One region of the Limnobaculum xujianqingii genome, then DNA from elsewhere that is predicted to be linked to it. Evidence: predicted binding sites of a transcription regulator. Region 1 holds the regulator's gene; the other holds the start of a gene.

Region 1 (16,906 bases):
GGCTGGGGGTACGTTTGTTACACCGTTCGACCCGTAGCCTTAGTTTGACATCCGCCGGAGAGTTGGCGCTGATTGATTGCCGCCAGATGTTACAAATTCAGGAAAAAATGCTGGCGACTCGCCATGATCACTCTTCAGTGCCCAAAGGGACCTTACGCATTACCTGTAGTCAATCTTTTAGCCAGTCTTATCTGGCTAATCTGATAGCTGAGTACTCTTTACGTTATCCTCAGGTGAGTATTGATATTCAACTACTGGATCGTACGGTGAATCTGGTGGATGAACGTATTGATTTAGCTATCCGTATTACCAATACGCTGGAACAAGGGATAATTGCTCGTCCACTGGCAACTTGCCATTCCGTAACCTGTGCTTCACCGTATTATCTGGATAAAATGGGACGCCCTCAGAGGCCTGAGGATTTATCCCGACATGTTTGTTTGACTCATGCCAAATTTAGTACTCATACCTGGATTTATCGTTCACTGGAAGAGAACAGCGAACTGATTAAAATTCCGGTAAAAGGGCGCATCAGTGCTAATGAGGTTTTGGCCCTGAAAGATGCCGCTACTGCGGGGGTTGGTATTACACTGTTACCTGCCTATTTAGTCAGAAATGAGTTGGCCAGCGGGCAGCTTGAGGCCATTCTGACGGAGTATGAAATAGAGCCAATGACCATTTATGCCATTTATACTTCACGTAACCATATGTCAGCAGCGTTACGCACTTTGTTAAACTTTTTGGATGAACGGTTTAAGTCAGATAGCTTTTGGAAATAATTGCCGATAGTAATAATAGGTATACGATCGGTATTTATGCCTATAATTTAGAGAGTAAATATTTTGCTGAATCCTGTCAGCTATGGTAATAAAAAGTATCTGATTAATGAGAGATGATAATTATCTTAGCTACATTAGCTTTGTGACATTCATTAACTACAGGCTGACAGGGTATAAACACCTAATCTTTGTCTTGATTTCATGTATAAGGGCCCAATGATGAAAAGTATTAATCCGACGGAAACGGCAGCGTGGCAGGCACTTGAAAAACATTTTGATGAGATGAAAAAGGTCACTATTAGTGATCTGTTTGCTCAGGACAAGCAGCGTTTTGAACACTTTTCAGCGACATTTGATAATCAAATGTTGGTTGATTACTCCAAAAACCGTATTACAGATAAAACATTAGAGCTTCTGCGTAATCTGGCAAAAGAGTCCGATCTCTCTGGCGCGATAAAATCGATGTTCAGCGGTGAAAAAATTAACCGGACTGAGGATCGCGCAGTACTGCATGTTGCATTACGCAATCGTTCTAATACGCCAATTCTGGTTGACGGTAAAGATGTGATGCCGGAAGTGAATGCGGTACTGGCTAAAATGAAGTCTTTCTGTACGCGTATCATTAGCGGTGAATGGAAAGGTTTTACCGGTAAAGCGATTACTGATGTAGTGAATATTGGTATTGGTGGTTCAGATTTAGGCCCTTATATGGTGACAGAGGCGTTACGTCCTTATAAAAATCACCTGAATATGCATTTTGTCTCTAACGTTGATGCGACTCATATTGCGGAAACCATTAAAACGTTAAATCCTGAAACTACACTGTTTTTGATTGCTTCTAAAACTTTCACCACTCAAGAGACAATGACGAATGCCCATACGGCTCGTGACTGGTTCCTGAGCGCAGGAAAGCCGACTGATGTGGCTAAGCACTTTGCGGCGCTTTCTACTAATGCTAAAGCGGTAGCTGAGTTTGGTATTGATACTGCCAATATGTTTGAGTTTTGGGACTGGGTAGGTGGCCGCTATTCGCTGTGGTCTGCTATTGGTTTGTCGATTGCCCTTTCTGTTGGCTTTGATAATTTTGAGAAATTACTCGGCGGCGCACATGCTATGGATCGCCATTTTGCTGATATGCCAGTGGAGAAGAATCTGCCGGTAACATTAGCTCTGATTGGCCTATGGTATAACAACTTCTATGGTGCTGAAACAGAGGCTATCCTGCCTTATGACCAATATATGCACCGTTTTGCCGCCTATTTCCAACAGGGAAATATGGAATCTAACGGTAAATATGTTGACCGTAATGGTAACGCGGTTAGCTATCAAACTGGCCCTGTCATTTGGGGAGAGCCGGGTACCAATGGACAGCATGCTTTCTATCAGTTGATTCATCAGGGCACTAAAATGATCCCATGTGATTTTATTGCACCTGCTCAAAGTCATAATCCATTAGGCGATCATCATTCCAAACTGTTGTCTAACTTCTTTGCTCAGACAGAAGCGCTGGCTTTTGGCAAAGGTGCCGAAGAAGTACGTGCTGAGTTTATTAAAGCGGGTCAAAAATCAGAAGATTTTGAACAGATCGTTCCTTTTAAAGTGTTTGAAGGCAACCGCCCAACCAACTCCATTTTACTGAAAGAGATTACTCCTTATAGCCTGGGAGCGCTGATTGCTCTGTATGAACACAAGATTTTCACTCAGGGCGTTATCATGAATATCTTTAGTTTTGATCAGTGGGGTGTTGAACTGGGTAAACAGCTTGCTAACCGTATTCTGCCAGAGTTGGCCGACGGTCAGGCGGTGTCCAGCCACGACTCTTCCACCAATGGATTAATTAACACCTTTAAGCAGTGGCGTTAATTCATCAGAGTAAAATGGGCAGGGGTAACCCTGCCCAATGGTTAAAACAGGGGGGAGCATGCTGGAGAATATTAAACGTGCAACACTGGTAGGGCGTGTACTGCAAACGGTTCTGAATTTTGGTCTGCTGTTGTTGGCGATAATCCTGATAGTGTTTCTTGGTAAAGAGACCTATGCCCTGATTCAGGTGCTATTTGTTAATTCAGCTCAATCATCCAGCTACTTATTGATTGAAGGCATTGTTATCTATTTCCTCTACTTTGAGTTTATTGCCTTGATTATTAAGTATTTCCAGTCAGGCTATCATTTTCCTCTGCGTTACTTTATCTACATTGGTATTACGGCCATCATTCGCTTAATTATTGTTGACCATAAAGATCCAATGGATACCCTCATTTATTCCGGAGCCATTCTGGTTTTAGTCGTGGCGCTGTATTTAGCGAATACCGATCGACTAAAGCGTGAGTAGAAATTCAACAGTTTTATTGACGTAATGTTAAGAAATAGTTCCAGGAATGAAACCTTCACTGTTTGCAGAGCGCTATTTTACGTTACAATGACACCCGGTTCTTATGGCCTGTTAGTTATCAGGCCTTACTATTTTAGGGTGTTACGATGACGAATGAAACGCTATTGATACCAAATTGGAAAACTCGAGATTGGTATTCGGCGCAAAACAATTCGTTAAGTAAACCGGTTGCTGACTGGTTATTGGAAGAGGATTCAATGACCCGTCGTTGTGAACGTTATTGCCATAAAGTGACGGTTCAACCCCTGTTTGAAGGATATGTTTCTGCCGCTTCACTAGGAAAAGAGCAGTCGGAATTACCTGTAGATAAACGCTACTGGGTACGTGAAGTCTTTCTGTTTGGTGATACTATTCCATGGATATGGGCTCGTACTGTGGTTCCGGAAAAGACACTCAGTGGCCCTGAGCAACAGCTAATTAAGCTGGGGGATACTCCACTTGGGCGTTATCTGTTTAGTCAGGCAGCTCTTGAGCGAGATTATATTCAGGTATCTTTGCAGGATAGCTTATGGGGGCGACGTTCCCGTTTGCGCCTGTCGGGTAAACCTCTGCTCTTGACGGAGATTTTTCTACCGTCATCACCGTTATATTAATTGGGGGAAAATGTGACTGAAGGCAAATGGCTGGCTTACTGCCGTTTGATGCGTATCAATAAACCCATCGGGGCCCTGTTGTTACTTTGGCCTACGCTTTGGGCACTCTGGCTTGCAGGGAAGGAAACGCCGAACGTTTATATTCTGCTTATCTTTATCATCGGCGTATTTCTGATGCGAGCGGCTGGATGCGTGATTAATGATTTTGCCGATCGTCATTTTGACGGACATGTTGAACGTACTCGTAATCGTCCGTTACCAAGCGGAGCAGTGACAGAGAAAGAGAGTAAAGTGCTGTTTTTGTCGCTGGTGACCATCTCTTTCTTATTAGTTTTAACGCTCAACCGGTTGACGATTCTACTTTCTGTTGCTGCAGTGATCCTCGCATGGATCTATCCCTTTATGAAACGGTTTACCCATTTACCTCAGGTTATTTTGGGTATGGCATTTGGCTGGTCAATACCGATGGCTTATGCTGCCGTTAGTGATGCATTACCGCTTAGTTGCTGGTTGTTATTATTAGCCAATATATTCTGGACTGTTGCATATGATACGCAATATGCCATGGTTGATCGTAATGATGATTTAAAAATCGGAATTAAATCAACCGCTATTCTTTTTGGTCGCCATGACAAACTGATTATTGGCTTACTACAATTAGGTACGGTACTAATATTATGCCTGATAGGCTATTTAAATAATCTAAGTTCTCTTTTTTACTGGTCTTTATTATTAGCCAGTGCATTATTCGTTTATCAACAAAACCTTATTTATCAAAGAGAAAGAGATAAGTGTTTTCGGGCGTTTATGAATAACAATTGTGTTGGATTTGTTATTTTTCTTGGTTTCTTGATGAGTATCTCCTTATCTTAACTGAAAAAAAATTGATTTAAGATATATATCTACTTATGAAACGCTGTTAGCATTCGAGTCGGTGTTAACAGTGGGTTCAGGGATGAACGATATAATTTAATCAGTACCTGTCTATATTCCCTTCTAAAATTACCCCGTTAGCAGACGGAGAAAATATCGTTTATGTTTTCTTTTTGCTATTTATGCATTTGCAATTCAAATAAGTTGGTTTTTAATTACCAAACGTTGCTCTAATTGTTTGTTTTTTGCAATGAATAGCCTGAAAACTGATAGTTATTAGCCGGGTTTTTTAAGCATTAAACTCGTTGTAACAGTGATATCAACATAAAATGGAAGAGGTTGCTGATGTTAAATTTGAGAACGCCAAAGCGCATCGTTATTCTCGGTGGCGGAACAGCAGGATGGTTTGCCGCACTGACATTACGTCGTATTTTTAGTGCTAATGTGGAAGTTCGGGTTATTGAATCCAGCCAGATTGGCATTGTGGGTGTAGGTGAAGGCGGATTGCTGAATATTTATGACGCTCTGCAACGTAACCAGATCGACATAAAAGAATTTATGGCAGAAACCGATGCTACTTTTAAGTGGGGCTTCAGCTATGAAGGTTGGCGTACGGGTAAAGCTGACGACAAGTTCTACCATCTGTTTACTTCTGCCCGAGGTGAAGGTGCACAATGGGTTGAAGGTGGTTTCCTGCCGTATTACTCTGCATTAATTAATCAGGGCGTACCGCTAGAGTCATGGATTCGCGGTTACCAGTTGATTAAAAATAATGCTTCAATGGAAGAAGCGATTAAGGCTGTAGACGAAGATCGTACTGACCTGGTGACCTCTTTCCACTTTGACAGCTACAAAATTGCCAAGTACATGAAAAAAGTGGCACTGTCTCGTGGTGTGGTACATGAAGATGTGCTGGTTAAAGATTTCGTTCGTAATGAAGAAGGGTTGGTTACTAAACTAATTACTGAGAAAGGTGAAGTTGAGCTCGACTTCCTGATTGACTCCAGCGGCCTGACCCGTCAGGTAATGGCGAAGATGCCTGGTGCTCGTTGGCAGACGTTTAAAGACTATCTGTTGATGGATAGCGCTATTCCATTCTATATGCCTCATCCGAATAAAAACCCAATGCTAATTACTCGTGCAATCACGATGGATGCGGGTTGGATGTGGCAGATTCCCCTGTCTACTCGTGTTGGTGCTGGTTATGTATTCAGTAGCAAACATAAGAGCGAAGCCGATGCCATTGATGAGATTCAGAAGTATCTCGGATTTGAAATTGAACCTCATAAAACCATTCGTTTTGATCCAGGCTGCTATGAGCAAGTGTGGATTAAGAACGTTATGTCTCTGGGCCTCTCTTCCGGCTTCGTTGAGCCGCTGGAAGCAACCTCAATTGGTCAGATGATCGAACAGCTACGTAACTTTGAGCGCGTGCTGGTATCGAGTCAGGGCATCATCTCTGAAAACAGTATTCGTGAATATAACGAAGCGAACCTGGCGTCATGGCACGGAATTCGTGACTTCCTGCGTATGCACTATGACTGTACTCGTAACGACACTCCACTGTGGCAAGAAGTGAATAAATCGCCAATGACAGAGCGTTATGCTGAGTTCAGAAAATGTATTAAAGAACGTACTCCTCATATGATTGACGTAGAAAACTACGCTATCAACGGTTGGGGCGGTATTTTCCATCCGGTTAACTGGATGTCGGTTGCGGTTCCTTTAGGGCTGGTACCGGTAAGTGCAGCAGGTATGGACTTACTGTGGCTGTCTAAAGATAAGCAGCAAAAAGCGCTGGATTTCGTGCAGAGAGTTAAAGAGAAGGGCTGGTAATATTCTCTTTTTAATCATCAATAATAAAAGCCTGCTGGTTAGCAGGCTTTTTTGTGGTTGTTACCCAGAAGTTCAGTAGGTATGAGACCAGCTTTTTCATTGAAGGCTGGTTATTTACCCGTTACTCTGTTGGCGTTTCGCTTTCCGCCGATGTGACAGTAACACTTTCAATCGTCAGTTTTACTTCCGGTGTCATCAGGCGGGTCAGCATGTCATACATAGCCTGCATATTTTCCGGAACTGCATCACCCACATCATTGATATATCCCGCGGTACGCAGTGTTGCTACCAGCGTAGAGAATACTGCTTTATCAAAGAATTCTGGCGCATTGATACCGTGTAAGACGGAGAGACGTTGAGCCAGCAAACGGCTCTCTTTCTCCAGCATTCCACGATTAATACTTGGGTTGTTACGCAGCAATGAAAGCGTAATGGTATAGCGCTGTAATGTTTCCCGAACGCCGGCAGCCAGTAACTGTAGCGTACGAATACGGGAAGGTGTTAATGCCAGTAAACCCTCAGCCTGTTGGCGAATCAGATTCTGACGTTCCAATTCATCAATCAGCGTCTCAATTACCGCGGGTACCTCTTCTTCGCTGTAGTGCATAAACAGTTCTTCACGCAGCAGTGGATAAATCAGTGAAACCTGCTCAATAATCTGCTGACGAGAGATACCATCGTGATGCATCACAATACTGGCAATAAGCGACGGCAGAACCAGCATATGGTGGATGTTATTACGGTAGTAAGTCATCAGAACTGCTTGTTCACGCGCTAATATGATGATCTCACCGGCGTTATCCTTCTCTACCTCAAACTTACTCATTTTCAGCGCATGTTCCAGCATTTGCTCTGGTGTACTGGATGGAACCGTTGCGTCTTTGGCATAAGGTACATTGCGCAGTAGTTGGATATAACAATCAAGTTGTTCAAGCAGTTGCTCACGGGTTAAAGCCCGTTGGCGAGAAGCTAATAACGCGGTACAGCACAGGTTCATGGCGTTAGCTGCTGCTGCGTTATTAATATTAATCATCAAGTTACTGGCAATTTGATTAACGGTCGGCGTTAACCAATTTGGTCTTGGCGTTTCTATCGGATCGATAGATTCTCTCCAGTTTGGTACGTTCTGATTCAGGTAGGTCATTAATGGAATAGGTTCACCAAAGTTCACATAGCCTAACCCTAAATTACGCAATTTACGCATGGTGCGAACTACCTGCCAGAGGTTCTCTTTCTCTTTGGTTGCTCCACGTAGTTCGTTGGCGTAAGTACCCACTTCCATTACGTGTTCATAACCGATATACACTGGCACAACAGTGATTGGGCGATTACCGCCGCGTAACATTGCCTGAATGGTCATAGACAGCGTGCCGGTTTTTGGTTCCAGCAATCGACCGGTACGTGAGCGTCCGCCCTCAACAAAGTATTCAACGGAATAACCACGGCTGAATAATTCACCCAGATATTCACGAAACACGGTAGAGTAGAGCTTGTTGCCTTTAAACGTACGACGAATAAAGAACGCTCCCAGCCGACGGAAAATAGGACCCGCTGGCCAGAAGTTAAGGTTGATACCGGCAGCAATGTGCGGTGGTACTAACCCCTGATGATAAAGCACATAAGAGAGCAGCAGATAGTCCATATGGCTACGGTGGCTTGGCGCATAGACAATACCATGACCATCCTGAGCTAACTGACGCACTCGCTCGGCGTTATGAACATGAATACCCTGATAGAGTCGGTTCCATGTCCAACTGAGTACCCGGTCAGTTACTCGTAGTGTTTCATAGTTAAAGTTGGCTGCAATCTCTTCCATCATATCGACAGCGTTCTGTTTTGCTTTCGTCAGCGATATCTTCTTGGATGCAGCTTCTTCCTCAACCGCTTTTTCAATGGCTTTTGAGGTTAGTAATTTATTAAACAGATCCTGACGCATCGGTAACTTTGGTCCGGTTGCGGCAAGGCGCTGTCTGGCAAAGTGCATGCGGGCAACGCGAGCCAGTTTTTGAGCAATGGTCTTATCGGTGCCGTGCTCATCTGCCATATAGCGTAGTGAAACGGTTTGGGAAAAGCGTACAAAGCTGTCGCGGCCTAACCACATCACGACAAAAAATTTCTGGATACCGTTAAACAGTCGAAGGCGAGGAGCCTCATGGCTCTCATGACCCTCGCGGCCAGGAGAACGGCCAAACATCACCGAGACTGGAACCATCTGGATATCCAGATCGGGGTGATTGCGGTGCAGGTCCAGATAATCGTGGAATAGCTTTATCGACTCTTCTTTAGGGGCGTAATAGCTGAATACTCGCGGTCCTTCATGAATAAAAACATAGCGGGGTAGTAGCTGACCATCAATCTCATAAGGTTCTAATGGATCGGGTAATTCCTGAGCCAGACACTGTGCTCGTAGGGTTAACAGGTCTGCTTTTGAGTTATAGGGCAGGACATATAGTATTGGACGTGTGGTATCCAATCCCAATTCAGCGATGGGGTCAGAAGGAATACACTTGCTACGAACCAGCATTTTTATTGGTATATTCAATAGCTTATAGTAAAGTTTACGCCAACCAGACATAAATGTTTCGAGCCTCATATAGATAACGAGTCGCCAGAATACCAGAACTCGGCGCGATCTGTGATGATGTGATGAATGATAATTGCTAAAATTGAGTAGAATTTTCTTGAGGGATTGTGAATGAACCAGGTGACAGGACTTACTCGTATCATTAAAGCAGCGGGATATTCGTGGGGGGGCCTACGGGCTGCCTGGAAAAATGAAGCTGCTTTTCGTCAGGAAATTGTGCTGCTGGTGGTCGCCATTATTCTGGCCTGCTGGCTGGATGTCTCCATCATTGAACGAATCTTACTGATTGGTTCTGTAGTGTTGATTGTGGCTTTTGAAATTATTAATAGTGCGATTGAAGCCGTCGTTGATCGTATTGGTACCGAACGCCATGAACTCTCAGGGCGGGCGAAGGATATGGGATCTGCTGCGGTACTGATTATGATATTACTGGCGTTGTTTGTCTGGGTTTCCGTACTTTGGAGTCATTTTTCTCGATATATCTCGTAAATATGAAGTATGAAGGTTTTCATCTGGCGAATACCTGTATATACTCACAGCATAACTGTATAAAAAAACAGGGTAAGGGAATCGAGAAATGAAAGCACTAACCGCCAGACAGCAACAAATTTATGACCTGATTCGTGACCATATCAATCAGTCAGGGATGCCGCCGACTCGTGCAGAGATTGCCCAAACCTTAGGGTTTAAGTCACCCAATGCGGCGGAAGAACACTTAAAAGCTTTAGCCCGTAAAGGGGTCATCGAGATTATTAATGGGGCATCCAGAGGGATCCGTCTGCTACTGGAAACGGAAGATGCAGGTCTCCCGTTAATTGGTCGGGTTGCCGCAGGTGAGCCTTTACTGGCTCAGGAACATGTAGAAAGCCACTATCAGATCGACCCGGCGCTGTTTAAGCCACACGCCGACTTTTTACTGCGTGTTAGCGGTATGTCAATGAAAGATATTGGTATTATGGATGGCGATCTGCTTGCTGTGCATAAAACTCAGGATGTACGTAATGGTCAAGTCGTCGTTGCCCGTATTGATGATGAAGTTACGGTTAAGCGTCTGAAAAAACAGGGTAACGTAGTTGAGCTACTTCCTGAAAATGAAGAGTTTTCACCAATAGTGGTTGATTTACGTGAGCAGAGTTTGACCATTGAAGGGCTTGCCGTTGGTGTTATTCGTAACGGCGACTGGATGTAATTAAATTCAAAAATCAGATATCGGCTGATGTGAAAACGAATAACGGATATAGCAGAAAATCAAAAAGCGCCTTAGGGCGCTTTTTTAATGGCAATGACTGAAGAATATTTATCAGGCTTAATAATTTATTACGCACCGGATGGGGCACTTTTTGCTACTAAAATATTATTCATCAATTGGTGCCGGTGCTGCTGGAGCTTATTAATGCTGGAATGACTGGTAAGCAAAATAGTATAAATTTTGTTCTGATAGTTCATAAACACAAAGATACCGGCAACGTCCTGCTCTCCATCTTTGGTGCTGACTTCTAATTGCTCAGTATCAATATCGCCATAGGTTTCTGTACGGCGGGTAATATCAACTGCCTGAAATTTAAAACTATCAGCGATGGAATCCACTTCATCTTTGAGTTGAATGCCTTCATCAAGGGTTTGTGTTGAAATGCGCCCTAGCAAATTAGGGTCATCCAAATTTTTTAGCAGCCAGATAGAGGATAAATCGGTTTCAATAAACTGCCAGCGCTCAGGCAATTGGCCAGGAAGTCCGGTGACTTCACGCCAGTTTTGAGCTGCAATTTGCTGTTCACCGTCAGTCGTCAATGTTATGGGCGTCATTGTTTCTCTGGCTGAAGCACTGACCAGTGTTCCTGCGACAGCAAAAAGCGCCCATATAAACTGCTTCATCTTGTTTTCCCTGGAAAATAACCAACAATATATAGCTATATCATTAAGATGTGTTATGGATAACATAATTATAATTACGCTGCTAATATATACTCTATTTGCAAGGAAAATAAAATAGAAAATATAATTAAGATGAGTGAATAACAAAGTGTGTTATTTATTATTATTAATGTATGTCTTATTCAACGTTGAAAGAATGTTAATATATATTAATTGTTTTTAAAAACATGTTGTTATGTTGATTTGATTTGTGGGTTTTTATGAATTTAGTATGTGAGTATAAAGAATATTTATTCATTTATTCTTATCTGTAAGTGTAGCTTTATATAGCTTGCTCTATTAGCAAGGTAAATCAATCACAGTTATCCTTCAATTTCTTAAAATATATTACTTTTATTCTGCTTTATTCGCACATTGTGAACAAATGCCATGGGTTTCGAGTACGCTATGTTGAATGGTGAAATGGCTTTTCTCTGCCAGTTCTTTAAGTAGTTGATCGATCCCTTCTGCGTGATGCTCAGTGACTAATCCACAGTTATCACAAATGAACAGGGCGGAAGTGTGTAATGGCTCGCCTACATGGTGACAAACGACATAGCTATTGGTGGATTCGATTTTATGAATAAAACCCTGTTCAAGTAAAAAATCGAGGGCGCGATAGACCGTTGGAGGTTTGGCCTGGGGTTCAGAGATACGCAGTAAATCCAATAAGTCATAGGCACTAATGGCATTCTTCTGTTCCGCCATTAAGCGTAACGCCAGACGTCGCTGGGGAGTTAAGCGAACTGCTCGCTGATCGCACAGCTTCTGGGCTTTTGTCAGCATAGACTCAATATTGATTGATTTCATTGTTATCTCTGTTATTCACAATCCTGTTAATGATTCTATCATGCTTAATAAAGAACGCCGAGAGCATATCCCTGACCGGGCAATTAGGGGAAGGCGGTAACGACAATAGCCTTTTCTATGGTAAAATGCCGTTAATTATCCCGCCGAACTTTACGCTGGTATCGCGTTCGTCGATCAAGAAAACTATCTGGTAGCCGTTAATCTTTTTATGAATTCTGATAAATCAACACAATACCCTATGCAGCGCTTTTCCGTTGCTCCTATGCTTGACTGGACCGATCGCCATTGCCGCTATTTTCACCGGTTACTTAGCGGGCAAACTCTGCTGTATACCGAGATGGTCACTACTGGTGCCATTCTGTTTGGTAAGGGCGATTATCTTGCATACAGCCAGCAAGAGCAGCCGGTTGCGTTGCAGTTGGGAGGAAGTGAACCTCAGGCGCTGGCTGAATGCGCTAAACGTGCGGAAGCATTAGGCTATAACGAGATTAATCTGAACGCGGGCTGTCCTTCCGATCGGGTACAAAACGGGCGCTTTGGTGCTTGCCTGATGGCGGAACCTGAGCTGGTGGCAGAATGTGTTAGCGCAATGAAACAGGCGGTTTCCATACCGGTAACGGTAAAAACCCGGATTGGTATTGATGATTCAGATAATTATGAGTTTTTGCAGCGTTTTATCACTATTGTTTCAGAGCAGAGTGGCTGTGATAATTTCACGCTTCATGCGCGTAAGGCCTGGCTATCGGGTTTAAGCCCAAAAGAAAACCGGGAAATACCGCCACTGGATTACTCTCGAGTCTATTTAGTTAAACAAGAGTTTCCTCATCTGACCATAGCCATTAACGGTGGTATTAAAACGTTGGAAGAAGCTAAAGAGCATCTGCAACATGTTGATGGCGTGATGATGGGGCGTGAAGCCTATCAAAACCCGGGCATACTGGCGCAGGTTGATAGTGAAATCTTTGGTATTGAGCGAGAGCTTCCTCAGGCCACAGATGTGGTCGAGGCGATGTATCCCTACATTGAGCAAGAGCTGTCTAAAGGCACTTACCTGGGACATATTACTCGTCATATGTTGGGGCTGTTTCAGGGAATTCCCGGCGCGCGTCAGTTCCGTCGTCATTTAAGTGAGAATGCCCATAAAGCCGGAGCGGATGTTGAAGTATTGCGGCAGGCGCTGGCGATGGTAACCGGAAAATCCAGTTAATCCTGTGAAGAATAGTAAAAAGGCAGCCCTTATCGGGCTGCCTTTTTAGTTTCAATCACCGAACGATTTACTCGTGACCCGCCAGATTTCTTGGCCGGTATGGTGCTTCCAGTATAGCTACTTCTTCATCGCTTAACGTTAATGACAGTGCAGCAACCGCATCGTCCAGATGATGCGGCTTGGATGCCCCAATAATTGGTGAGGTCACCACTTTACGATGTCTCACCCAGGCTAGTGCCACCTGCGCAGGAGGCACTCCACGGGCGGTAGCCACCTGTTCCACTGCGTTAACGATGGCGTCTTCTTCTGCCTGATGGTTATACCAATTATGTGCTGGCGTATCGGTGGTGGCCCGGATAGTTTGATTCTTTCTGGATCCGGTTAATACTCCGCGAGCCAGTGGAGACCAGGGGGTAACGGCAATCCCCATCTCTTCGCAAAGCGGTAACATTTCACGCTCTTCTTCGCGATAAATCAGGTTGTAATGATTCTGCATTGAGACAAATTTTGCCAGCCCATGCTGCTCTTGCAGGGATAACATGCGCATAAACTGCCAGGCGTGCATTGATGATGCGCCGATGTATCTGGCTTTTCCGGAGCGTACTACGGTATCCAGCGCTTCAATGGTTTCTTCAATTGAAGTTTCAGGGTCGAAGCGATGAATGATATACAGATCGAGGTAATCGGTTCCCAGACGCTTCAGTGAGGCATCAATACTTTTCAAAATATGCTTACGGGACAGCCCACGATCGTTAGGGTTATCACTCATTGGATTAAACACTTTGCTGGCGATGACCACGTCGTCACGTGGAACTATTTTCAGCAATGTTTTACCTAAAACCTCTTCGCTGGCACCACGGGAATACATATCTGCAGTGTCAAAAAAGTTGATGCCAAGATCCAGCGCCTTTTTGATAAAAGGACGAGTGCCATTTTCATCCAGTACCCATTCCCGCCATTCCGGGCTGCCATAGGTCATACAGCCCAGACAGATAGGGGAGACTTTAATACCTGTGGAACCAAAGCGGACGTATTTCATTTGGGATCTCCTGTTGTATCAGTAATCGTGTGACTGTTGTTGCAGTAACCATCAATTTTTTTATCAATCACCAGCAGACAGCTTTGTAATTCAGCTAGTCGGTGCCTAACCTGTTGGCGATGTTGCTCCAGTAACTGTCGGCGTAGATCGGCAGTGCTCTCACCTTGAGTTACCAGTTCTGCATACAGTTGCATATCGCGCAAAGGCATTCCTGTGGTCCTCAATTTGCTGAGGAACTCAAGGCGGTCCAGCACTCGTTGGTCGTAATCTCTTTGCCCACTGCTATCCCGATAAACTACCGGCAACAAGCCGATGCGTTCGTAATAGCGAAGCGTATGGGGAGATAAGCCAGTCTTTTTTGCCAGTGTGCCAATTTTCATATAACACGCCTTTTGCGGGTGAGTGGGATAACCTTAAAGGTTAGAGTGCACTCTAAGTCAAGCGGAATCATTTTTTTGTGAGCTATTTTTCGAAAGGAAAAATGAGAAGAGGGGTACGGCATATTTTTGCACCGTACCCGGATACAACTTAGTAAATACTTACAACGACATGCATATTATTATCCAGACAGCGCTGGTAAAAATTTATCAGTTCCGTTAATGCCTGTTCTAATTCAGCATACAGTGAATCTTTGGGCTCTGAAGTCCAGATGTCAGGATAGATCTCAGCCTCACTTAATTGCTGAGGATCAAAGCGGGATTTCAAGCCGACCAAATCGAGTTGTTTCAGCGCGGCAATGACTGGGGGGAGTTCGTTATTTCCGATGGCGGCAATAAAGTTCTCTTCATCCAGGATATGAATACCAACTATGGCATCGCTTAACGGGTCATCTTCCAGAGGTTCACTGGCGGAGCTGCCGGTCAGTATGAAATGCAGACCATCCCACATTTTTCCGATATCCAGCGTGTCGTTGTGCTCTTCCAGCTCTTCCAGTTCATCAACCAGATCGACTTCATCGAGATCTATCAGGTGGTTCAGACCATCTTCATCAATGGCCATATAGCAGGCTTGTATTCCCATTATGGATATCCGTTCGTTAGTCAGTATGATTGTGCCTTGTTATTTTTGAACTATCAGGGTATCAGCAGGCTGGAGCCTGAAGTTAGCCGACTTTCTAATGCCTGATGAGCCCGTACAGCATCTTTAAGCGGGAACTGTTGCGTTGATGCGACATCCACATTGATAGCGCCGCTGGCAATCATAGAAAACAGTTCGTTGGCTGCATGTTGTAATAGTTGCTTGGTAGTAATGTAGTTACCCAGTGATGGTCGGGTAACATACAGTCCGCCTTTTTGATTAAGAATGCCTAAATCCACGCCGGTAACCGGACCTGAAGCATTACCAAAACTCACCATCAACCCATGTGGGCGCAAGCAGTCCAGTGAAGCAAGCCAGGTTGATTTACCCACTGAGTCATAGACAACGTTCACTTTCTCACTGTTGGTCAGTTCTGATACGCGTTTGGCAATATCCTCTTCCTGATAGTTAATGGTGGCCCAGGCTCCATCTTGCTTAGCCTGGGCTGCTTTTTCGGCAGAACCAACAGTACCAATCAGTTTAACGCCCAGCGCTTTTGCCCACTGACAGGCAATTTTACCTACGCCTCCGGCAGCGGCGTGGAACAAAATGGTTTCTCCTGGTTTTACCTGATAGGTCATATGCAGTAAGTAATAAACTGTTAGCCCTTTAAGGAAGGACGCTGCCGCCTGTTCAAATGAGATAGCATCCGGGAGTTTAGCCACTTTATCTGCTGCTACGCAGTGGTAGTCGCTATAAGCGCCTAATGGTGATTGGGCATAAACAACCCGATCGCCAACGTTAATATGCGTGACCCCAGCCCCTACTTTTTCTACGATGCCTGCCGCTTCTGTACCTAGTCCTGATGGCAGTGAAGGTGTTGGATAAAGGCCGCTACGAACATAGGTATCAATATAGTTAATACCGACAGCCTTGTTGGCGACTAATACTTCATTGTCGGCCGGTTGTCTGGGAGTAAAATCGACATATTTCAGTACTTCCGGGCCACCATTTGCAGCAAATTCAATACGTTTAGCCATAATATAAACTCCGGGATAATGAATGATTTTTAATCAACACAGATTAAATTCATCATAGCAGCCATGTTGATCGTTGGGTAGGCTGCCATCATCGCGTATACTGCTTAGCTGTTATCTTTTAATCGTAACCGGATCGCTAATTATCCCATGTCTGGCAAAACACCTTTTAATAAGCAGAACGCCCGTAACGAACGGCCTGTCGACCGTCAAATGGAAGGGCTGAAAATGCCGCCTCATTCCCTTGAGGCTGAACAATCCGTATTGGGCGGCCTGATGCTGGACAATGAGCGTTGGGATAATGTGTCTGAGCGGGTAACGGCTAATGATTTTTATAGTCGTCCTCACCGTACTGTATTTGGTGAAATGCAGCGCCTGCTTGAGCTGGGCAAACCAATCGATCTGATTACGCTATCTGAATCTTTGGAACAAAAAGGGGTGCTCGATCAGGTGGGGGGATTTGCCTATCTGGCGGAGCTGTCAAAAAACACCCCTAGTGCGGCTAATATTGGTGCTTATGCGGACATCGTTCGCGAACGCGCAGTAGTCCGTGAGATGATCTCGGTAGCCAATGAAATTGCCGATGCTGGTTATGACCCTCAGGGGCGCAACAGTGAAGAGCTGCTGGACCTGGCAGAATCACGGGTTTTCCAGATTGCAGAAAGCCGTACTAACAAAGATGAAGGGCCAAAGAGTATTGACCAGATTCTGGAAGATACGGTTTCTCGTATAGAACAATTGTATCAACGCCCTCATGACGGCGTGACTGGCGTTTCTACCGGCTTTAATGATTTAGATAAGAAAACCGCCGGATTACAGCGGTCAGAT
Region 2 (16,906 bases), 470 kb from region 1:
ACTTTTAAGCTGTTGGGCTGTGAACTGTTATTTTCAACCAATACTGCGGGTTCTTTACGACCTGAAGTTGAACCAGGCAGCCTGGTTTCTCTGAACGATCATATTAATACCATGCCGGGCACACCGATGGTTGGTTTGAACGATGAACGCTTTGGTGAGCGCTTCTTTACACTGGCAAATGCTTATGATGCTGATTACCGCGCGGTACTTCAGCAAGTGGCGAAAGAGTCTGGTTTCCCGTTGTCCGAAGGGGTTTTTGTCTCTTATCCGGGGCCTAACTTCGAGACCGCAGCAGAAATACGCATGATGCAGATTATTGGTGGCGATGTAGTTGGTATGTCAGTGGTGCCGGAAGTGATCTCTGCTCGTCATTGTGGATTAAAGGTCGTTGCGGTATCTGCAATCACCAACCTGGCAGAAGGACTAGGCAAAGTGACGTTGTCCCATGCTCAAACGCTGGCGGCAGCCGAACTTTCTCGCCAGAACTTTATCACCCTGATTTGCGGTTTTTTACGCAAGCTGGCTTAAAACAGAAAACATCCATAAGGAGACAGGAATGTCTGTACTAATGAAGTTATCTGTGATGTTACATAATGCGGTATTACCCGCAATAAGCCAGCCATGCGGCGGGACGGGAAAACAACATGGGAATTAAAAATCGCTTAAAAATCATGTCGTTTTTGCAGTATTTCATCTGGGGAAGCTGGCTGGTGACGCTGGGTTCTTACATGATTAATACGCTTCACTTCAATGGTGCATCAGTTGGTGTGGTATATAGCACCAAGGGTTTGGCTGCGGTACTGATGCCAAGTCTGATTGGTATTATTGCCGATAAGTGGATGAGGGCCAACCGAGTCTACACCTTATGTCATTTGGCATGTGCAGTGGCGTTGTTTTATGCCGCGAGTATCAACGAACCCGGTCTGATGTTTTGGGTAATGTTGATTAACGCCATGACATTTATGCCAACCATTGCGCTATCTAATACCATCTCTTACTACTGTCTGGAAAAGGCAGGGTTGGATACGGTGAGTAATTTCCCACCGATTCGGGTATTTGGCACCATTGGTTTTATTGTTGCCATGTGGACCATTAGTTTGTTGGGCCTTGAGCTAAGTAATATGCAGTTGTATATCGCTTCGGGGGCTTCACTGCTACTGGCTGCCTATTCATTAACTTTACCTTCCATTCCGACGGCGAACAAAAAGCAAAATCAGACCTGGGTCAGTATGTTAGGACTGGATGCCTTCGTGTTGTTCAAAAAACCAAGAATGGCAGTGTTCTTTCTGTTTGCCATGCTGTTGGGCGCGGTATTACAGATTACCAACACCTTTGGCAGTCCGTTCCTGCACGACTTTGCGCTGAATCCGGAGTTTAAAGACAGTTTTGTAGTGAAGTACCCATCCATTTTGCTGTCGGTATCACAAATGTCAGAAGTGCTGTTTATTCTGGCGATCCCGTTCTTCCTTAAGCGCTTTGGTATTAAAACCGTCATGTTATTAAGCATGGTGGCCTGGTGCCTGCGCTTTGGATTATTTGCCTATGGCGATCCTTCCCCGGTGGGCTTTGTACTGCTGATGATGTCAATGATCGTTTATGGCTGTGCTTTTGACTTCTTCAATATTTCCGGTTCGGTGTTTGTTGAACAGGAAGTCAGCTCGGATATCAGAGCCAGTGCACAAGGGCTGTTTATGACCATGGTTAATGGCGTTGGTGCTTATGTTGGTGCCATTCTGAGTGGTAAAGCTGTGGATTACTTCTCGGTTGATGGGGTTAAAGACTGGCAAACCATCTGGTTGGTATTTGCTGCCTATGCGGTTCTGCTGGCAGTAGTCTTCTTCTTTACCTTCCAGTACAAGCATCAACCAGAAAAACTGGCTCAAACTTCCGCTTTGGTGCTTCCAGTCTGTTGGCGAGCTTACTGGCCACGCTGGACGATAAACAGTCCGTTATCTCTCAAAATGGCTATTGATGGTTAATTTGTCATGGTGAGGTTCTGACTGGCGGTAACATAAACTAACTATAATAAATACCCAGGACAGGAGTCGGTGTGGATTCAATTGAACGCGTTTATCGTACTGACCTGAAGCTATTGCGCTATTTTTTAGCGGTAGCGGAAGAACTTCATTTTGGCAAAGCGGCGGTGCGCCTGAATATGTCGCAGCCGCCGCTCAGTATTCATATAAAGGAGCTGGAAGCTCAGTTAGGAACCATGCTGTTTATTCGCCATTCCCGCAGTGTTGCTTTGACCCATGCGGGAAAGGTACTGATGGAAGAAACGCGTAACCTGCTGGCGGCGACCAATCAGGCACTAGCCAGAGTTGAGCAAATAGGTCGCGGAGAAAGAGGGCGCATAGAACTGGGCATTGTTGGAACCGCGCTGTGGGGGCGATTAAGACCGATTCTGCATAATTTTATTAAAGCCAATCCTACCGTTGATATTATCTTTCGTGAAAAATCCCCCGGTATACAAATGGCTATGTTAGAACGCCACGAAATTGATGCCGGTATCTGGCGGATGGTTTCTATACCACCTCAAGGATTAACCAGCCTGAGATTACAAGAAGCCTCTTTTCTGGTGGCTTTACCGAGCGAACATCGTTTGGCCAGATATGACTCTATTCCTCTGCATGAGTTAAGAAATGAAGCTTTTGTAACGTTACCTGCGGTGCATTCGGACTGGTCATTTTTACAAAAAGTATGTAATAACGCAGGTTTTTCTCCCTATATTGTGCGAGAGGCGGTTGAGCCACAAACGGTGCTGGCATTAATCAGTATGGGATTGGGAATTACCATGATAGCGGACAGTTATGCCCAAATGAACTGGCCGGGGGTGATTTTTCGACCACTGGAGGAGCGAATTCCTGCTGATTTGTATGTGGTTTATGATGAGTCACAAATCACTCCGACAACCCTAAGGCTAATTGATGAGCTAAAGGTCGTTTCGGCGTAATACCTTCCATTATTGAGTAATATGGGTGCCAATTTGAATCCTCTGGAGTTAGTGGGGTAATTGGCACCTGAGTTGATTGACTAAAACCTATTCTGCCGATTTAGCATAATGTAGCAATAATGACGCTTTCGGCGCTAAAGGTTGCCCATAACACTTGTCCCGTCTGAACAGATAATGTCTTTGCCTGCTGGTTAGAAATGGTAGAGCAGAGGGTTTCTCCCCCATCTAACTGTAGTAATACTTCACAGCGGTGTTCGCTGGTATTCACTGAGGTTACCGTACTACGCAGACAGTTATCACTGGCTGCAGGCGGTTGCTGGTGTAAATCAATCAGCGGCGCTTTTATCAGTGCTAATACTTCTTTTCCCTCGGTAAGTTGCAGTCGTTTTATGCTTTGTTGAGTCAGGGAGGCATGAATCTCGGTTTTGCCATCGTTCATTAGCAAAGTAACACAGTCTGGCTTATTGGTTGGTTGCCGATCGAGAATGGTGCCAAAGAATTGATTACGGGCGCTGGTTTGTAGCGAAAAACGGGCGATGGCAGCTAACAGGCTGTCCAGCGGCATGGAGTCATCCTGTAATACATCAAATGCTTTTTGCTGTATTTTTTCCAGCAAATCATACAATTGAAGCAGACGTTTACCGTAAGGAGTCAAATGGGCTCCGCCACCACCTTTACCGCCGGTAGCACGTTCTACTAACAGATTGTCGGTCAACTTATTCATCTCATTGACTGCATCCCAGGCGCTTTTATAGCTGATCTCTGCCAGTTTGGCACCCTGACTGATTGAACCGGTATGTTCGATTTGTTTTAGCAAAGCGATACGACGAGGGTCAGCGAACAGATGGCCTTGCAATTTCAGAGTAAGTAAGATTTCAGCATTCATCGCGAATAGTGTCCGTTTGGTAAAGGCATAAGCCATTGTCCTTCATTTTTATCATTCTGCCAAATTGTCAGGCAGCACAGATAGATGAAAATTATCAGCAGATAGCTGATAAACTCTGTGTTATATTGATTAATAACATTGGTAATAAAACCATTGCGAACATGCGTCAGCATGGATAGTTAAATGAGGAACTTATGTTTGAATTATTAAAAAGTCTGGTATTTGCCGCCTGTATGGTTCCCGTGGTGATGGCAATTATTTTGGGGTTAATTTACGGTCTGGGTGAAGTGTTTAACTTTATCTCAAAACTTGGTCCGAGCAAAACCCGCAATAACTAATTCCTGTTGGCGTTAGTGTAAATCTGAATATCATATGGCACCGGCCTGCAATAAATGCAGGCCGGTGTTTTTTGTTGCTGCGATACCTCTTTTCGGTAGTTCTTTCATAAATCAAACATCAGTCAATGACAAGTAAACGGGAAAACGTTATATTTCTCAGTATATATCGAAGGGCAATATTGCCTGATATTATTGACAATAAAATAACGAGGCTGAAATGAAGAACAAACTGAAACTCACTCTGGTTGGATTGTTAGCTGCTACTCTGCTACAAACTGCATCAGCAGCGGAAAAAATTACCGTATTTGCTGCTGCATCGTTAACTAACGCACTGGAAGAAATCGCAACAGATTATAAGAAAAAAAGCGGTGTAGAGGTTACTTCCTCCTTTGCTTCTTCTTCAACGCTGGCCCGTCAAATTGAACAGGGTGCTCCGGCAGATATGTTCATCTCTGCTGACCAACAGTGGATGGATTACGTAGTTGAAAAGAAACTGATGGACGATAAAACTCGCGTAACCTTGCTGGGTAACGATCTGGTTCTGGTGGCTCCACTCGATAGCCCGTTAAAACATGTCAATGTGAATAAAGTCACTGACTGGTCATCTTTACTGAAAGATGGGCGTCTGGCAGTCGGCGATCCGGACCACGTTCCGGCAGGTATCTATACTAAACAGGCATTAACTTTCCTTGGCGTTTGGGATCAACTATCACCAAAAATGGCTCGTGCAAACAACGTACGTGCTGCACTGGCATTGGTTGAGCGTGCTGAGGCTCCGTTGGGAATTGTGTATGGTTCAGATGCGGTAGCCAGTAAAAAGGTAAAAATGGTTGGTATTTTTCCGGATGACAGTCATTTACCGGTAGAATATCCAATGGCGACAGTAAAAGACCATTCAACTCCAGCCGTACAGGAATTTGCTAAGTATCTGTCTACACCGGAAGCTACTGCAGTATTTGAAAAATATGGGTTCAGTCCACGTATTAAATGATGTTATCTCAATATGAGTTAGAAGCCCTGCTACTCAGCCTTAAGGTGGCTGGAGTGGCAGTGGCTTTCAGTTTACCTGTCGGTATTTTTGTTGCCTGGATTCTGGCTCGCTGTCAGTTTCCGGGCAAAGCATTACTGGACAGCATTATTCATCTTCCACTGGTGCTACCTCCAGTAGTTATTGGCTATTTACTGTTAATCGGCTTTGGTCGCAGAGGCATTATTGGTGAATGGCTATATCAGTGGTTTGGTTTTAGCTTTACTTTTAGCTGGCGTGGAGCGGCCTTTGCTTCTGCGGTTATTGCTTTTCCTTTAATGGTCAGGGCAATTCGTCTGGCGCTTGAAGCGGTTGATACCAAGCTGGAACAAGCCGCCAGAACGCTGGGGGCCGGTTTCTGGCGAGTGTTGTTTACCGTAACCTTACCTTTGGCTTTTCCCGGTCTGTTGGCTGGGGTAGTGCTGGCCTTTGCCCGCTCGTTGGGGGAGTTTGGCGCTACTATTACCTTTGTCTCTAATATCCCCGGTGAAACCCGAACCATCCCTTTGGCGATGTATACTCTGATTGAAACGCCTGGTGCGGAAGGGGATGCGGCTCGCCTGTGTATTATCGCTATTTTGCTGTCGTTAATATCGTTGCTGATGTCTGAATGGCTGGCACGCTGGAGTCAACGGAGGCTGAAAGGCTGATGTTAAAGCTCAATTTTAAACAGCGGCTGGGGGCTCTGGAGATGGATATCTCGGTTGAAGTTCCTGGCGATGGTATTACCGCAATTTTTGGTCTGTCCGGCGCAGGTAAAACTTCACTAATTAATGCAGTAAGTGGGTTAACGCGTCCTGACAGCGGCGAAATTATTTTGAACGACAGGGTGCTGGTAGATTGTTCCCGTGGAATTTATTTGCCGCCAGCAAAGCGCCGTATTGGTTATGTGTTTCAGGATGCACGTCTGTTCCCTCATTACAGCACCAAAGGTAATTTACAGTACGGTATGCAACCACAAATGCAACACCAGTTTGATGATATTGTTGAACTGTTGGGTATTGGTCATCTGCTTAAACGTTTTCCTGTGACCTTATCCGGCGGCGAAAAACAGCGAGTTGCTATTGGTCGTGCTCTATTGACCGCTCCTGAATTGTTATTGATGGATGAGCCTCTGGCTTCGCTGGATGTACCACGTAAGCGGGAACTGATCCCTTATCTGGAACGGCTGGCTAAAGATGTGAATATTCCCATTCTGTATGTGACCCACAGTATGGAAGAGATTCTGCGTCTGGCGGAACAGGTGATAGTGCTGGATAGTGGCAAAGTCAGAGCCTCCGGGGAACTGGAGAGCGTATGGGCCAGTGATGCCATGACGCCATGGCTACAGCAGGATGAGCAGAGCAGCGTACTGAATGTGACTTTGTTGGAACAGCATGATAAATATTCGATGAGTGCGTTGGCGTTAGGAGAACAGTGCCTGTGGGTTAATCGGGTAGATGTAGCACAGGGGCAAAGATTACGTATTCGTATTAATGCGGCGGATGTCTCTTTAGCATTAACTAAACCGCAGGATAGCAGTATCCGCAACGTGTTGGCTGCTGAGGTGATAGAAATTTATTCCTCAGACGAGCGCATAGATGTGAAACTGTCGGTAGGGCAGCATGCCATTTGGGCCAGAATTACACCCTGGGCTCGGGATGAGTTGAATATCAGTGTGGGGCAGTCGTTGTTTGCGTTGGTTAAGGCGGTGTCGATTAGTCGTGAGGCATGGTGATGAGGCCATTTTTAATAGGTCTAATCTAATAAATCATCGCCTGTGTACGTTCCGACCGTAAAAATAAGGTGCTTAAATGGGCTGAGAGTACGGTCGGAAGACAATTTGTACTTAGCTACAGAGTGCCCCGGGCCTGGTCTGCCTACGGGCACTTCGTTGGCTTACGCCAAGTCGACCCCCACGGCAGCCCCTCCCGGCGATTGACTATTTTTAAGCATACATGTTAAGCCGCCAGATATTGTCATCGATTAATAATGCCTCCAATTGGGAGGCATTTTCATGATGCATTATTCTATTTACTGCTGCAAAACACGTTCGCGGATGATATTTGCGATGGTTGGGGTGTCGTTTTCTCCGGCTACCAGATTGGCGTGCATTTTTACTTCGTCGCTGCTGTTACCCATGGCGACGCCTAATCCTGCCTGAGATAGCATGCTGACGTCGTTCAGGTTATCGCCGAAGGCAATGACGTTATTCATGCTGATTCCCTGAGATTCGACCCACTCACGCAGTCTGTTGCCTTTACTGTTGCCTTGTTGAGCCAGATCTATCTGGTTATGCCATGAGCGTTCACAGGCGAGTCCCAGCTCTTTTTCTACCAGGTTACTGAAGTGGTTAAGAGCATCTTCGTCATCGCTGGAGGTGGCGAACTTCCATACGTTATTTGCCTGGTCGATCGCCGTTTCGAATTTATCCACATGGAGCATGTTGGGGCGTTGGTTCTCCGGCAGGCGAGCGGCCCAGGCGTACCAGCGATCGATGCTGTCATCTTTCTGTTCAAAAGTCATGGCGTTATCAATGTACATCAGGCTTTGAATTGGATGATTACGCAGTAATTGAGCCACACGGGTTGCCTGAGATTTTGTCAGCGGCGTTCCGGATAGTACCTGTTGTTTTTGATAGTGATAGGTATAGGTACCGTTACAGCAAATAGCGGGCGTATCCAATTGCAGTGCCTGATAGAAGGGATGGATAGCAACGTGATGGCGTCCGGTAACGATAACCACTTTAATGCCTTGTTGACGGGCAAGGGCCAGAGTATCGAGAGATTCTTGTAAAATCTGCTTGTGTGAGTTGAGTAAAGTACCGTCGAGGTCGAGAGCAATAATCTGATATTTCATGGCGGCTATATTGTCTGCTGTTAACGTGATGGGAGGGAGCGGAAACCTCAATTCGAGCATAAAACCAACAGATTATCAAAGTTTATTGCTGACTCTATTTTTATGGATGGGATGTAACATTTCTGTAACTAAACTTGGGTACTCTAACCGGTGGGTAATTTGCGTAGTGATTCAGAACAGGGCGCGATCGCGACTTTTAGAGTGATAAGACGAAAGTTTAGGGTAAATAACAGAGATCTTTATTCTGAACAGAAAGAAGAATATAGCTGGTGAAAATATTAGCTAAAAGCGCGTCTGTAAAATTTTTTTTCAATTATTTTTAAGAATAAATCTCTGGTAAACAGGATAAAAAAATTTTTAGAAGAGATGTTTTTAACTGAGTTTCTGAAAAAGGCACCGGACGCAATGCAGCAGTATTAGTAGGAAAATTTTACTTATCCACCATTCCTGTGGATAACCTTGTGTATTACCGTTAGAAAAATCATCTCATCCCAGCCCTGATGCGGCTTTTCCAGTTTTTGTTTGCATTCTCGACGCCAGTGGAAATGTTATTTTTATCATTAAGTTAGCTAAAATCAATAGGCCAATATTGGACGGCAAATGGTTCAGTGGATATGACTGAAAAAATGCGCTGATTTGAGAAATGTCAACACGTTCTTGGGGATAAATTACATTTCTATAACTTGACTATTAGCCCTTATCGATATACCCGCGCTATTGGAGCAATAGTTGTTTTAAAATTAAACAGTTACTCAAATTAGGTTTTTTACTGGTTTAATATACAGTATAATGGAAGTGGTAAAATACTGTCCAGCTCCACATAATAGAAATTGCGATCTTCATCGAACTTTATTTTCAGGTAGCGTGAATCATGAGTAAAACATTCAAACTAAACTCCGCTTTCCAACCCGCAGGCGATCAACCCGAGGCTATCAGGCGGTTGACTGAAGGGTTAGAGGATGGATTAGCTCACCAAACGCTGCTTGGGGTAACTGGCTCGGGTAAAACATTCACTATTGCTAACGTGATTGCCGAATTAGAAAGACCTACCATGATACTGGCGCCGAATAAGACGCTGGCGGCTCAGTTATATGGGGAGATGAAAGCCTTTTTTCCTGAGAATGCGGTGGAGTATTTCGTCTCTTATTATGATTATTATCAGCCGGAAGCTTATGTTCCCAGCTCGGATACCTTTATTGAAAAAGACGCATCGATAAACGAACATATTGAGCAGATGCGGCTGTCGGCCACCAAAGCTTTGTTGGAGCGGCGGGATGTGGTTCTGGTAGCTTCGGTATCTGCTATCTATGGTTTGGGCGATCCGGACGCCTATCTGAAAATGATGTTGCACCTGACGCGCGGCATGATTATCGATCAGCGTTCGATTTTGCAACGTCTGGCGGAATTGCAATACACCCGAAACGATCAGGTCTTTCAGCGCAGTACTTTTCGGGTGCGCGGTGAAGTAATTGATATCTTCCCGGCGGAGTCGGACGAGTACGCTCTGCGTATCGAATTGTTTGATGATGAAGTGGAGCGTCTGTCGGTTTTTGACCCGTTGACTGGTCAGGTTCAGCAGGTGGTTCCCCGTTTCACTATCTATCCTAAAACTCACTATGTCACGCCGCGGGAACGCATACTGGAAGCTATTGAAGGTATTAAAGTTGAACTGGCAGATCGCCGCCGGGTACTACTGGCAAATGACAAGTTGGTGGAAGAGCAGCGTCTGAGTCAACGAACCCAGTTTGATATAGAGATGATGAATGAGCTGGGCTATTGCTCCGGCATCGAAAACTATTCACGCTATCTATCGGGGCGTGGAGAAGGTGCACCACCTCCAACTCTGTTTGATTACCTACCGGCGGATGGCTTGCTGGTGATTGATGAATCTCACGTAACCGTGCCTCAGCTAGGCGGTATGTATCGAGGTGACCGGGCGCGTAAAGAGACGCTGGTGGAATATGGCTTCCGTTTGCCTTCTGCATTAGACAACCGTCCGCTGCGATTTGAAGAATTTGAACAATTAGCTCCGCAAACCATTTATGTGTCTGCTACACCCGGAAATTATGAGCTGGAAAAATCCGGTAGTGAAGTTATCGATCAGGTAGTACGTCCTACGGGGTTATTGGATCCACTCATTGAAGTACGTCCTGTTACTACTCAGGTGGATGACTTACTGTCTGAAATTCGTATTCGGGTGGAGAAGAACGAGCGGGTGTTGGTCACTACGCTTACCAAACGGATGGCAGAAGATTTAACCGAATATCTGGAAGAGCATGGAGAGCGGGTACGCTATCTGCACTCGGATATTGATACTGTTGAGCGGGTGGAGATTATTCGCGACCTGCGATTAGGTGAGTTTGATGTACTGGTAGGGATCAACCTGTTGCGGGAAGGTCTGGATATGCCAGAAGTTTCATTAGTGGCGATTTTAGATGCAGATAAAGAAGGGTTCCTGCGTTCTGAACGTTCACTGATTCAGACTATTGGTCGTGCGGCGCGTAATCTAAACGGCAAAGCGATTCTCTACGGCGATAGAGTGACTAACTCGATGGCGAAGGCCATTGATGAAACCGAACGTCGCAGAGCGCGGCAGATAGCCTATAATGAGGCTAACGGAATTGTTCCACAAGGATTGAATAAATCGATTGAGGATATTCTGGAGCTGGGTCAGGGATTAGGTACGCTGAAACATGCTAAAGGCCGGGGTAAGAAGAAAGCGGCAGAGCCAGAGGCTGATTACACAGCACTGACACCGCAGGCATTGGATAAAAAGATTCGCGAACTGGAAGGCAAAATGTATCAGCATGCGCAGAATCTTGAGTTTGAAGATGCGGCTCAGTTACGGGATCAGTTACAGAAGCTGCGGGAGCAGTTTATAGCGATATCGTAATCATTGATTGGTCGGTCCGTGTAAGCGATTAAGGAGAAGTAATGTCGTTTCCAATGTTTAAATATCATCCGGATCCTCTTGAGACCGGCAGCATTGTTCAATCTGATGTTGAATGCATCTGCTGTGGTCAGGCTCGAGGTTATATTTATACCGGCCCGGTTTATGCCATTGAAGAATATGATGAATGTCTGTGTCCCTGGTGCATCAGTGACGGTTCCGCACATAAGACATTAGATGTCAGCTTCACCGATGAAAGTGGTATTGGTGGTTATGGTGATTGGGATGATATTCCTGATGAGGCAGTAGAAGAGGTCGCATACCGTACGCCAGGTTTTTCTGGCTGGCAGCAAGAACAGTGGTGGACTCATTGTGGCGATGCAGCACAGTTTATCGGACGAGTTGGTCAAAAAGAGCTGAAGGCGTTTGGTACTCAAGCGATTACTGCAATTCAAGACTCTACCGGATTGCCTGATGGCCCTGAATGGGATAACTTTTTCTCCGCGTTAGATAAAGATGGCTCACCGACGGCCTATCTATTCCGGTGTACCAAATGTGGCGAGTTAGGCGGTTATCAGGACTGCGACTAAAAATTTTGAAATGAATAATTAGTGATTGTATCCGGACATACCAGAATTTTAATGTGTGTGATGCTAACTTAGTCTGATTATCAATAAAGGCGGCCAGTTGGCCGCCTTTATGCACGATGATGTTATCTAAAATGTCGGAATCCACCAACCCGTCCCTGAAACCCATGAGACAGGTTGCCTCGATCGAACTGGTGCATATTCTCCATGCGGTTTCCTCCACCCTGGAATTGCCCGCTACCTAAACGACTGCCGTCAAAGTTTTGATTACTATTCTGACGTGTCTGAATACGATTTTGTCGGTTTTGTTGGATGTTACTCCGGTTAATATCAGCAGAAGAGGAGTAACTGCGATCTTCTGTACGTTGATTAGCTCGGGTACGGGCCAATTGGTCGCGATCTACCCCGGCATTTGATGGCGGTGTGACTTGTTTAAGCTGACCATTAGACTGAACCTGCTGCCAACCCTGACCCTTATCATAGCGATAAACATGACCATCTTTACCTGCGTAGAAGCCATTATCAGTATTGACGTGTCCACCATGAGTAATTTGACCCGTGCTGGCATCATAATGCACATAGCCCGAACCATGAGCATTACCGGCAATCCCCTGACTGTTAAACGCGCGAGCGGAAGTCGCTCCCTGATCGGTACGGGTGGCCACATGAGCATTGTCAGTTACGCGGCCTGTACGCGTATTGACGCTGGTTCTATTGTTGGCGCCAATGGCATTTCCGGTATCCGGGTTGGCGATAGCTGCGCCATGAGAGGCAACAGCTCTGCCAGTTTGTGGGTTATAACGCACGTTGCCAGCAACCCCTGATTTAATTCCGGTGTAATCATTGATATTGCGGGCAGCGTAACCATAGCCATGAGTGCCAGTAGCCTGATTGTAAAAACTGCCTCTGACGCCAGTGCCATAGTTTCCGGTCCACGGATTGGACCAGTCGGTACGAACGCCTTGTGCAACAGTATTTCCCCAACGGCCATATACATTACTGATGGCAACAGAAGGGCCGTCATACCATGGCGTAGGGCCATCCCAGTCATACCATGGTCCCCATGATGGACCATACCAGGCGGATGCCCATGCCCACCCGGCAATAAAGCCAACGGACCAGCCAACGTAGGGGTCATAACCAAAAGCAGCATTATAACCATAGGTGGCAGGGCAGCCGTACCAAACGTTACCAACCCAGGCATTGCAGGGATAACCAGTTCCATAAACCACCACGTTATTACTGACTACAGTACCGTAATAACCAGGGGTATAACCAACATACACTATGCTGGTTGTGTGACCATATACATGAACATAGGTGACATAGTGAATGGGTGATGAGGCAGGGATGGTATAAATTATCGCCGGAACCGACAGCGCTACAGACCAAGGTCCGGTAGATGAAGTAGCCGTAAACCAAATACCGTTTTGTACTGCATAAAACAGATTAGGGCTCACTTCAATCACTGGAAGGGCGCTATTGGCGGCGTAGTGAAGGGTGGTGCCATCAATTGATTTAAACTGTGCTTTACCACCGTCATAGCTCACATTAAGTTTTGCCTGCTGAATATTAACGCTGGCGGTTTGTGGTATTGAATTAGCGATAAGTGATTCTTTTGCTTCAGGGGTTCCCGGTATTGACGCCAGTACCGCACTTTTTGGACTCAGCGACGGTATTTTAGCGAAATCCGCCGGTAATTTTTCGCCCGGAACATAGGTCCAGGGGCCTTTAGTGGAATCAGACGTAAACCAACGACCAGACAGTAAAACATACCAGGCATTATTGGTTGCTGAGTCAACAAACACATCGCCGCTGGTATTGGTTACATACATCAAGGCAGTATTTTCAATCGGGGCAAATTGAGGATCGCCATCAACCGTAATTAATTCTGTTGGTGTGGTTGCGGTATAAATAGTGGGGTATTTCCCTTCCGCTAACGATTTTTTCATTACATCGCCAAGTTTATCCATTACATCTACTGCCTTAGCTTTAACCGCTTCTTGCATCACTTGCTGAAATCCATCGGGAATGGTGGTCAGCGGTTGCCAGTTGCCATCCAGTTTAGCGGCAGACATCCAATGATTAGCAAAATAGATATACCAGCGGCTATCTTTTTCCAGCAGCAATGAGCGGGTATTTATCACCCGGCTGATACTTTCAATGGAAGTTGGTTTGGTAACTGGTTCACCGTCAACCAGCACTAACAGTGCAGGGGTGAGCGAGAAAATAATCTGTGGTGGTTTATTATCTACTGCAATACCGACCTGTTGATTCTCTGCCTGATTAATCGCCAGCGAAGCTTCGATCTGATCCAGATTAACCATCAGGTTTTTCTGTGGTAGCGCCTTTTTTACTAACGCCAGATAGTCATTTTGTTTATCCGGGGCGGTTGGAAAATTGGCTTTATCAATGCTGATATCGTGCAGTTGCGCCGTTCGGGCTGCCGTATTGGTATCAATCAGCGCTGAAAACCAGACTACGCCATAGTCTAACTGTGCTCTTTTTTTACCATTTTTATCCGTAACAGAACCCTTATTAACCGAGATTGCCAGACGGCCTTTCAAGGTATTACCTTCCAGACTATCCAGTTGTGGCTGGTAGAAAATGACGGGTATCTTGTCGATGGTATAGTTGTGTGGCCAGGGCGCCGTTTGTGCGCTGGTGTTTAGGTCGGGTGCTGGTGCTGTTTTTGCGGCCTGAACCGGAATCGCGACAGCAAGAGACAGACTAAGTAGTAAAGTAGTTAATCGGTAAGAACGAGAGAGAAACATAATTGTGCCTCATTGAAAAGCCAAAAGCGTTGTAGTTAACTGCGTGATTCATAATCGTATTTAACATATAGCGTACAAAGATGCTTTACTAGTTTCTTATGGTTATTTTTACCTTATTAATTATTTAAGCTTTAGGCATAAAGTGACCTTGGGCCAACGGCTTGTTATACTTAAACTTCGTCGTCAGCACAGGTCGTTAATTTTATTATGCAACATCAATCAAAAGATCCTCTCCACGGCATAACCCTCGAACGTCTGCTGACGATTCTGGTGGATAAATTCGGTTGGGAAGCATTGGCTCGTGAAGTCAATATCAACTGTTTTAAAAACGATCCCAGTATTAAATCTAGTCTGAAATTCTTACGCCGTACCCCATGGGCACGTAAACAGGTGGAAGATCTGTATATTCATCACCAGTTGAGTAATCAGGTAACTAAAGGGGATGAGGTGGAAAGTCCTTGGGGGAAGTGGGAGAAGTAGTAAGTTTTTTGCTACTGTCTACAAAACCAACAACTCTTCCTGATTGGCAATTAATCGATCCTGCGACGACACTAATCCCTCAATAAGCTAAACATCTGATTCACCTGTCGTTTAACCTGCTAATCCATATGGTTTTCAGGGTGATATAACAATTTACTGTTATACTTATTTAATTCACCTGACAGGAATGTCTACGTCGGTGTATCAGGATTGATAGCAGACAATTAAGTCTAAAAGGGAGAATCAACATGAAATCAGCATTTATCAAAACACTGGGCGTCGCTTGCATTGTATTAAGCATGGCAGGGTGCGCATCGAATATCTCTTCAAGTTCATACAATGATAAGCAAGTAGGGCAGGCCAGTCGCACTTATGCGGGAGTAATTGTCAGTTCAAGAGTGGTTGATGTAGAAGGTAACAGCAGTATTGGCGGGCTGGTTGGTTCAGCGGCCGGTGGTGTGGCTGGCTCTGCTATTGGCGGCGGTTTCCGGGCTAATGCGCTGGGAGCGATCGGCGGTGCTTTACTGGGGGGAATGCTGGGTTCATCTCTGGAAAGCAGTGCTTCTAAGCAACAGGCAATTGAGTATGTAATTCAAACCGAAAGCAACGGCATGATTACCGTAGCTCAGGGCATGGATCAACCGTTGTCTAACGGTCAAAAAGTACTGGTCATTGAAGGTAAACCAACTCGCGTTGTGGCAGATACCCGTACTCAGAAATAATCGAATAATTGAAATAAAAAAGTGCGAGAGATGAATAATCCTCGCGCTTTTTTATGTTGTGTTATCTGCCGAATTTTTGCAGTGCCGCTTCCAGCGCTTTATGTAGCATTTCACGATCGTGACGGTATGGGATATCTTCCGCTTCCAGAGGCTGTTGAACAATGACCTTATCGGTAATGCCTTCCGGGCTGGTGTGCGGACCAATAATTATACCGTCAATTTTTCGTCCACCGATGGCTTGCTCGATGATATCCATTTTATCTTTCAGGCGAAGTGCCGCAGCGGCCGGGCTTAGTTCTTTAGCCAGATTGCCAATATAAATAATCTTAGCTTTACTACGATGCAGCGCCTGAGCGATTTCAGTGAGTAACAATGGCGGCAGTAGACTGGTCATAAAGCTTCCGGGGCCGATTAAAATCAGTTCTGCTTCATCAATGGCTTCGATGGCTTCGCGGGTTGCCGGAACATGAGGTTCCAATAACAGTTGTTCTGGCATCTGTTTCAGACTGTCGACATTCACTTCGCCGTAAACCACATTACCTTCCACATCGACGGCAGCCAGATCTACAGGATGCTCCGACATGGGGATCAGATAGGCTCGTACTTTTAACAAATTACGAATCAGATTTATGGCTTCTAAAGGGCGAACGCTAAGGTTATCCAGCGCCTTAAGCATCAGATTACCCAGATTATGTCCTGCAAGCTCACCGTTGCCGCTAAAGCGGTATTCAAACATGGTGGAGGCTACGCTGGGTTCAGTAATGAGCTGATTAAGGCAGCTACGAGTATCGCCCCAGGCAATTCCGCCTTCTGATTTGCGGATGCGTCCTGTTGAGCCACCGTTATCGGTAGTGGTCACAATGCCGGTAAGACGAGAGCCTAAAGGAGAGAGTGCCGACATTACCCGGCCTAAACCATGTCCTCCGCCAAGCGCCACCACATGTTCCAGATCGCTTAAGGTGCGATTACGCATAACATTCCTTTTTGTGAAGCTTATTTTTGCGGCATAAGTTAACCGATTTTGAAACAAAAGGCGAAATCTGCGTGATTTTGCATGACATGGGTCAACATTGACCTATATCAAGCTGCATCATTGGGTTTTTCAGTAAGGTGCTTGCAAATAAATTGAAGAATAAACGTTGTATAAATAATTACATAACGATTTATAATTCTGGCAGTAAGTGAAATTACGCATTAGTATCTATATATTGCTCTGTTAATCACTCAGTTGTTAGTCATCAACCGATTTAGAGCATACAATGAAATGAAACTCTGAGCTGCTTCGACCTAAGTCAGTCAATGATATGGTGCTGCAGCCGTGGCTTAACGTCACCAGGGTGTATGGTAGAAATGCCTGCGCCTCCCGATATTGGAAAGGTGTTTTATGGTATCGCAATTGACCGATGCTTTT

The links. Region 1 encodes LexA, which represses DNA repair genes until DNA is damaged. Its sites were predicted from a motif close to TNCTGTATGTACATACAGNA; they were not measured.
Region 2: a site for LexA is predicted at 8,810-8,829, ahead of uvrB (excinuclease ABC subunit UvrB). Genes of this name have one in related genera too.

What each region holds. Positions count from the first base shown of each region.
Region 1 is NZ_JABMLK010000002.1:1,473,926-1,490,831, forward strand. Features, by position in the region: gene GOL65_RS20805 (LysR family transcriptional regulator) at 1-779, shown strand, start outside; gene pgi (glucose-6-phosphate isomerase) at 999-2,642, shown strand; gene psiE (phosphate-starvation-inducible protein PsiE) at 2,701-3,111, shown strand; gene ubiC (chorismate lyase) at 3,258-3,764, shown strand; gene ubiA (4-hydroxybenzoate octaprenyltransferase) at 3,777-4,637, shown strand; gene GOL65_RS20830 (tryptophan 7-halogenase) at 4,983-6,473, shown strand; gene plsB (glycerol-3-phosphate 1-O-acyltransferase PlsB) at 6,595-9,048, opposite strand; gene GOL65_RS20840 (diacylglycerol kinase) at 9,169-9,546, shown strand; gene lexA (transcriptional repressor LexA) at 9,635-10,246, shown strand; gene GOL65_RS20850 (hypothetical protein) at 10,375-10,929, opposite strand; gene zur (zinc uptake transcriptional repressor Zur) at 11,323-11,778, opposite strand; gene dusA (tRNA dihydrouridine(20/20a) synthase DusA) at 11,987-12,985, shown strand; gene GOL65_RS20865 (aldo/keto reductase) at 13,053-14,024, opposite strand; gene GOL65_RS20870 (MerR family transcriptional regulator) at 14,021-14,404, opposite strand; gene GOL65_RS20875 (YfbM family protein) at 14,553-15,044, opposite strand; gene GOL65_RS20880 (quinone oxidoreductase) at 15,098-16,081, opposite strand; gene dnaB (replicative DNA helicase) at 16,229-16,906, shown strand, end outside.
Region 2 is NZ_JABMLK010000002.1:1,008,865-1,025,770, forward strand. Features, by position in the region: gene xapA (xanthosine phosphorylase) at 1-528, shown strand, start outside; partial or broken gene GOL65_RS18645 (nucleoside permease) at 645-1,877, shown strand; gene GOL65_RS18650 (LysR family transcriptional regulator) at 2,060-2,953, shown strand; gene modE (molybdenum-dependent transcriptional regulator) at 3,054-3,839, opposite strand; gene GOL65_RS18660 (AcrZ family multidrug efflux pump-associated protein) at 4,034-4,177, shown strand; gene modA (molybdate ABC transporter substrate-binding protein) at 4,395-5,168, shown strand; gene modB (molybdate ABC transporter permease subunit) at 5,165-5,854, shown strand; gene modC (molybdenum ABC transporter ATP-binding protein ModC) at 5,854-6,921, shown strand; gene GOL65_RS18680 (pyridoxal phosphatase) at 7,218-8,042, opposite strand; gene uvrB (excinuclease ABC subunit UvrB) at 8,914-10,935, shown strand; gene GOL65_RS18690 (CbrC family protein) at 10,977-11,522, shown strand; gene GOL65_RS18695 (hypothetical protein) at 11,645-14,293, opposite strand; gene GOL65_RS18700 (VF530 family protein) at 14,501-14,773, shown strand; gene GOL65_RS18705 (outer membrane lipoprotein) at 15,022-15,495, shown strand; gene yvcK (uridine diphosphate-N-acetylglucosamine-binding protein YvcK) at 15,557-16,468, opposite strand; molybdenum cofactor riboswitch at 16,754-16,891, shown strand; gene moaA (GTP 3',8-cyclase MoaA) at 16,880-16,906, shown strand, end outside.